Regions from separate parts of the Polaromonas sp. P1_H6 genome, predicted to be linked through region 2. Evidence: predicted binding sites of a transcription regulator. Region 2 holds the regulator's gene; the other holds the start of a gene.

Region 1 (3,403 bases), on a different contig from region 2:
TGCCCTTGCCGGCCAGCACGGCGTTCACGACCACAGAGGCTTCGCCGCCTGCGTTGTAAACGATTTCGCGCAGGGGGGCTTCGATGGCGCGCAGCACCAGCTTGATACCGGCGTCCTGGTCAGGATTGTCGCCGGCGATCTTGCCTGCAGCCTGCTTGGCGCGCAGCAGCGCCACGCCGCCGCCGGCCACGATGCCTTCTTCCACGGCAGCGCGGGTAGCGTGCAGTGCGTCTTCAACGCGGGCCTTCTTTTCCTTCATTTCGACTTCGGTGGCAGCGCCGACCTTGATCACGGCAACACCGCCGGCCAGCTTGGCCACGCGCTCTTGCAGTTTTTCACGGTCGTAGTCGCTGGTCGCTTCTTCGATCTGGACACGGACTTGCTTGACGCGTGCTTCGATGTCGGCAGCGGCGCCGGAACCGTCGATGATGATGGTGTTTTCTTTGCCCACTTCGATGCGCTTGGCCTGGCCGAGGTCTGCCAGCGTCACTTTTTCGAGCGACATGCCGACTTCTTCAGCGATGACCTTGCCGCCGGTCAGGCAGGCGATGTCTTCCAGCATGGCTTTGCGGCGGTCGCCGAAGCCGGGGGCCTTCACAGCCACAACCTTCAGGATGCCGCGCAGGGTGTTCACCACCAAAGTTGCCAGGGCTTCGCCTTCGACTTCTTCGGCAATGATCAGCAGCGGACGGCCGGCCTTGGCGACTTGTTCCAGGGTAGGCAGCAGGTCACGGATGTTGCTGATCTTCTTGTCGTAGAGCAGAACAAAGGGGTTGTCCAGCAGTGCGGACTGCTTTTCAGGGTTGTTGATGAAGTAAGGGGAGAGGTAGCCGCGGTCGAACTGCATGCCTTCGACGACGTCGAGTTCGTTTTGCAGGGACTTGCCGTCTTCGACGGTGATCACGCCTTCTTTACCAACCTTGTCCATCGCGTCGGCAATGATCTTGCCGATGGATTCGTCGGAGTTGGCCGAGATCGAGCCGACCTGGGCGATTTCTTTCGACGTGGTGGTGGGCTTGGAAGCCTTCTTGAGCTCTTCGGTCAGGGCCAGCACGGCCTTGTCGATACCGCGCTTCAGGTCCATCGGGTTCATGCCGGCGGCAACGTACTTCATGCCTTCGCGGACGATGGCTTGTGCCAGAACGGTGGCGGTGGTGGTGCCGTCGCCGGCGTTGTCGGAGGTCTTGGAAGCGACTTCCTTGACCATCTGCGCGCCCATGTTCTGCAGCTTGTCCTTCAGTTCGATTTCCTTGGCGACGGACACACCGTCCTTGGTCACCGTGGGGGCGCCGAACGAGCGCTCCAGAACCACGTTACGGCCTTTGGGGCCCAGGGTTACCTTGACGGCGTTGGCCAGGATGTTCACACCCTCGACCATGCGTGCGCGGGCTTCGCCGCCGAAAATGACGTCTTTTGCTGCCATGATTAATTCTCCAGATTCAGTTAATTAAGGATTTGGGGTGGGTGAGAAATTACTTCTCGACCACTGCAAACAAATCTTCTTCTTTCATGACGAGCAGTTCGTCGCCGTCGACCTTGACGGTCTGGCCGCTGTATTTGCCGAACAGCACGCGGTCGCCGACTTTCACGCCCACGGGGCTCAGTTCGCCCTTGTCGTTTTTCTTGCCTGGGCCAACGGCCAGCACTTCGCCTTGATCAGGCTTTTCAGCGGCGCTGTCAGGAATGACGATGCCGGAAGCGGTTTTGGTTTCGTTTTCCACGCGTTTGACGATCACGCGGTCGTGCAAAGGACGAAGTTTCATGAGAGCTCCTTGTTTGAGAACACTGGTTTTGGGAATCAAAAAGCACCCGGCTGGAAGTGGGTGCTTGTTAACTTTGGTGGGATTGATCGGGCTTTGTTAGCACTCAATACCATCGAGTGCTAATCATAGGGGCAATTGGGGTCCATTTCAAGGCAAGGGCCGGAAAACCTGCTTTTTGGGGTGGCGGCGGGTGTTGCGGAGCGCCGTTGGGCCAGATTCCGTCAAAACCGGCCCGTTTGGCGACCGCGGTCACACGGCACTGCGCGCCTTGCTGGGCGCGTGGCCGATGACGCGCTTGAACGCCCGGCTGAAGGAGGCCTCGGAGTCGTAACCCAGCCGGTCGGCGGCCGTGGTGACACGCATTCCGTCCTGCGCGATCCAGTTGCGGGCCTGGAACATGCGGATGCGGGCCACGTACCGGGCAGGGCTCTCGCCCACCGACTCCTTGAAAGCCTGGGCAAAACGTGACCGCGATGCGCCCATGATGTTCGCCAGTTCCGGCACGCTCCAATCCTGCTCCGGCGTCGCATGGATGGCGGCCAGCACCTTGCCCACGCCGGGCGAGCGCAGCGCCGCGATCCAGCCAGTCGAGTTGCTGCAGGCGCATTCGACCCAGGCGCGGATGATGGTCGCGGCGAGCACATCGGCCATGCGGGCCAGGATGCCGCAGGCACCCATGCGGTTGAGCGAGGCTTCTCGCTCCATCGCCTCGAGCAGCATGGGCACGCCCGGGTCGCGCTGCGCCAGGTCGCCGGCGCGGATCACCCCCGGCATCATGGCCAGCAAGGGGTGCTGGGAGTCGAGGTTGAACTTCATGGTGCCGCAGAACATGACATGGGACGGTGCTTGCGCCGCGGGCGCTCCGTCCCGCAACAGATAGATATCGTCCGCGACCCGCTCACGATCGAAGGTCGCGAGGGCCACCGGCGGAACCTCGGGTGAACTGGCCAAGGTGTGGGCCGTGCCGCGCGGCAGCAGCACCGCGTCACCGGCCTTCAGTTCCATCCACCCGGACGGCTCTGTGTATAGCCAGCAATCTCCGCTGCCGACGAAATGAAAACGCGCGGTGGCTTGCGCTCCAAAGGAAATCGCCCACGGCGCGTGCATCAGGCAGCGGCCGTACTCGACACCATCCAGGCGCAGGCCCAGCAGGACCTGGGTGAGGGGATCGGGCCCCGCGGCGGGCGGGCCTGCGCCTTCATGAGGGGGCTGAACGACGGGCGTGAAAGTTCTGGAGGAATCGTCAAGCATTTCGGCTCTTTCGCCATGGAAATGTGTCGATGCTAGGCCTAAGCTGGTCACCCTGTCCTCAACAAGGCTTCATATCTCATGCCATCCAATTCCTCTTCTGCCTGCCTGGATCCGCTGGCTGCCGGCGCAGGCCCTGCCAACAATTCATCCGGCGAGGCCGCCGCTCTCTGGCCGGCGGTCGCCTCACTTTCCCTCGGCGGGGGGGGGGGGGGGCCCCCGCGCCGACCATCCCGCTGTTGACGGCGCACTTCGACCGCAAGCGGGTGCTGCTGACGCTCACTGCCCTTCTGCTGGTGTCCAACCTGCTGGCGGCGACGGCCGGCTCGCTCGCGGTGCTGCTGTTCGCGCGCGTGGTGCTCGGCATCGCGCTCGGCGGGTTCTGGTCGATG
Region 2 (3,403 bases):
AGCAACGCCCTGGCGACGGGCGATATCCAGCTGATTTGCCCCAGGGCGCTGTTGGCCTCGTCGATGCCGAGGATGGTCACCATGCGCTCTGCGCCGCTGTCATCGGCATAACTCACGGTCGCGCCGAAAAAGACCTGGTCGCTGCCGTGGTGGATGGAGGGGTTGCTGATTTCCGCGATCTCCAACCTCTGCGTCAGGAAGCGGATGCGCCTGTCGATTTCCCGCAGGCGCTTTTTGCCGTAGTGGTAGTCGCCGTTTTCCGAGCGGTCGCCGTTGCTGGCCGCCCAGTGGACGATTTCCACCATTTTCGGCCGCTCGTTGTCGATCAGGTCCAGCAGTTCGCTGCGCAGGCGCTCATAGCCTTGCGGCGTGATGTAGTTTTTGCCGCCCGCAGGCAGGGGCGCGAGCGCGGGCTCGTCGTCTTCGGACTCATCGGTTTCTTTGGTAAAGGCTTTGTTCATGCTCCGGCCACCATAGCATCCATGGCGGCCGGCCGTGAATGCCCCTAGAAATCTTCCATCTTCAGCGTCAGGGGATTGTCGGGCGTGTAGTTGACGCCCGCCACGACCATGTCGGCGGCCCGGGCGTGAATCATTTCAGCATCACGCTCGTAGGCCTTTTTGAGGGAGTCCGGCTCCGGCACGGCGCCGAAGAACTCCTCCATCGCCTCGCGCGAAATCCTGACCGGAATGGTGCTGCCTGCGTGCGACAGGCCAAAACTCAGCCAGTCGCCGTGGTCCTCGACGTTCAGTGATCCCATGTTTCTCCTCCGGAATGAGCCTCCAGAATAGCGGAGCGGCTGGTGGACGTACAGCCCCTGAAAACCACTAAAAAGCCCTGCGCAAAGAAAAATAGCCTAGAGGGGTAAGCCTCTAAGCTATTGAAATCACTAATAAAAGTGGTGCGGCTGGCAGGAATTGAACCCACGACCCCTTGGTTCGTAGCCAAGTACTCTATCCAACTGAGCTACAGCCGCTAAGCCTCAAATTATAGCTTATTTAAATGGTAGGGCGTGAGTGACTTGAACACTCGACCAAAGGATTATGAGTCCTCTGCTCTAACCAACTGAGCTAACGCCCCACACAAGAGGGAGATTGTAAGGGCCTGCGGGGACCTGCTCACGAGCCTACTTGCTGTGGCTGAGGGCCGTACTGACCAGTTTGGAGGTGATGTCGACGATCTGGATCATTTTTTCGTAGGGCATGCGCATGGGGCCGATGACGCCCAGCGTGCCCACCACCTGGCCGTCGACCTCGTAAGGCGCCGTCACCACCGACAGCTCCTGGTAGGGAATGACCTGGCTTTCGCCGCCTATGTAGATACGAACGCCCTCGGCACGGCTGGACACGTCGAGCAGGCGCATCAGCTGCGCCTTTTGCTCGAACAGGTCGAACAGCTTGCGCAGGTTGCCCATGTCGCCGGAAAAATCGCTGACGGCCAGCAGGTTGCGCTCCCCTGAGATGACGACTTCGTCGCGCGATTCGATGGCTTCGGAGCTGACCTTGACCGCAGCCTGCATCAGCGTGGCAATCTCGCCGCGCAGCGCCTCGACCTCGTTTTTCAGGCGCTCGCGCACTTCCTCTATCGCCATGCCGGCGTAGTGTGAATTGAGGAAATTGGCGGCCTCCACGAGTTGCGACTGGCTGTAGTCGGCCTCGGTGAAGATGACCCGGTTCTGCACGTCGCCGTCGGGCGACACGATGATCACGAGAAAGCGTTTTTCGGACAGGCGCAAAAATTCAATGTGGCGGAACACCGAAGTGCGGCGCGGCGCCATGACCACACCGACGAATTGCGACAGGCTGGAGAGCATGTGCGCCGCATTGCTGAGCACTTTTTGCGGCTGGTCGGGCGCCAGCCGGGGGGCGCCTATCTGGCCCACAGCGGGAAAGGAGTCGCGCTGCGTGGTCAGCATGGTGTCGACGAAGAGGCGGTAGCCGCGCGCCGTGGGGATGCGGCCGGCCGAGGTGTGCGGGCTGACGATCAGGCCGAGCTCCTCGAGGTCGCTCATCACGTTGCGTATGGTGGCGGGGGATAGCTCCAGGCCCGAGGCCTTGGACAGCGTGCGTGAACCCACCGGCTGCCCATCGGCAATGTAGCGCTCCACCAGCGCCTTGAGAAGCAACCGCGCACGATCATCAAGCATGCCGACATTCTACGAAGCTTGGGGCGGATGTTGTGATGTAATTTGCCGATGAAATCGCAATTCCGCCATGTCGCACTGATCGGCAAGTACCACGCACAGGGTTCCCGGTCGGCGCTGGAGGACATCGCGCATTTCCTGGGCACCCAGGGCTGCGAGGTGGCAATCGAGCAGGACACCGCCAGCAACACCGGCCTCACGCAATTCCCCACACTGGACGCAGCCGGCATAGGCGCGCAGTGCGACCTGGCCCTGGTGGTCGGCGGCGACGGCACCATGCTGGGCATAGGCCGGCTGCTGGCGCAGTTCGGCATCCCGCTGGTGGGCATCAACCAGGGCCGGCTCGGTTTCATCACCGACATTGCCTTCGAGCACTACCAAGCCACCCTGATTCCCATGCTGCGCGGCGAGTACGAGGAAGACCGCCGCTGGATGATGCAGGCCAAGGTTGTGCGCGACGGCCGCTGCGTTTTCAGCGCCACCGCCATGAACGACGTGGTGGTCAACCGCGGAGCGACCGCCGGCATGGTGGAGCTTCGCGTCGAGGTGGACGGCCGCTTCGTGGCCAACCAGCGCGCCGACGGCCTGATCATCGCCTCGCCCACCGGCTCCACGGCCTACGCGCTGTCCGCCGGCGGGCCCCTGCTCCACCCCTCGATTGCCGGCTGGGTGCTGGCGCCCATTGCGCCGCACACACTGTCGAACCGGCCCATCGTGCTGTCGGACTCCGGCGAGATCACGATTGAAATCGTCGCGGGGCGTGACGCCAGCGCCAACTTCGACATGCAGTCGCTGGCCAGCCTGCTGCACGGCGACCGCATCACCGTCAGGCGCTCGGAGCACCAGATGCGCTTTCTGCACCCCAAGGGCTGGAGCTACTTCGACACCTTGCGCAAAAAACTTCACTGGAATGAAGGCGTGGCCTGAACGGCGCGGATTTATTTATGAGCCTCAAAAGCATCTCGCTTCGCGATTTCGTCATCGTCCACGAACTCGAGCTGGACCTGTCCGGTGGGTTCACGGTGCTCACCGGTGAGACCGGCGCCGGCAAATCCATCCTGATCGATGCCCTGCAACTGGCCCTGGGCGCGCGCGCCGATGCCGGCGTGATACGCGAAGGCGCGGCCCGCTGCGAGATCAGCGTCGAGTTCGACAGCCCCAAGGGCCTGGCCGCCTGGCTGGAGCAAGCCGGCTTCGACGGCGGCGACAGCCTGCTCTTGCGCCGCACGATAGACGTGCAAGGCAAAAGCCGCGCCTGGA

The links. Region 2 encodes HrcA, which represses chaperone genes, less so after heat shock. Its sites were predicted from a motif close to TTAGCACTCNNNNNNNNNGAGTGCTAA; they were not measured.
Region 1: AC1D1F_RS05765 (co-chaperone GroES) is a predicted target of HrcA. The motif match lies at 1,860-1,886, and genes of this name have one in related genera.

The regions. Positions count from the first base shown of each region.
Region 1 covers NZ_JBFUCN010000004.1:194,395-197,797, reverse strand. Annotated here, with positions in the region: gene groL (chaperonin GroEL) at 1-1,423, opposite strand, end outside; gene AC1D1F_RS05765 (co-chaperone GroES) at 1,473-1,763, opposite strand; gene AC1D1F_RS05760 (AraC family transcriptional regulator) at 2,013-3,014, opposite strand; partial or broken gene AC1D1F_RS05755 (MFS transporter) at 3,093-3,403, shown strand, end outside.
Region 2 covers NZ_JBFUCN010000002.1:176,157-179,559, reverse strand. Annotated here, with positions in the region: gene greB (transcription elongation factor GreB) at 1-461, opposite strand, end outside; gene AC1D1F_RS03210 (hypothetical protein) at 506-760, opposite strand; tRNA gene AC1D1F_RS03205 (tRNA-Arg) at 900-976, opposite strand; tRNA gene AC1D1F_RS03200 (tRNA-Ile) at 1,004-1,080, opposite strand; gene hrcA (heat-inducible transcriptional repressor HrcA) at 1,127-2,146, opposite strand; gene AC1D1F_RS03190 (NAD kinase) at 2,195-3,070, shown strand; gene recN (DNA repair protein RecN) at 3,088-3,403, shown strand, end outside.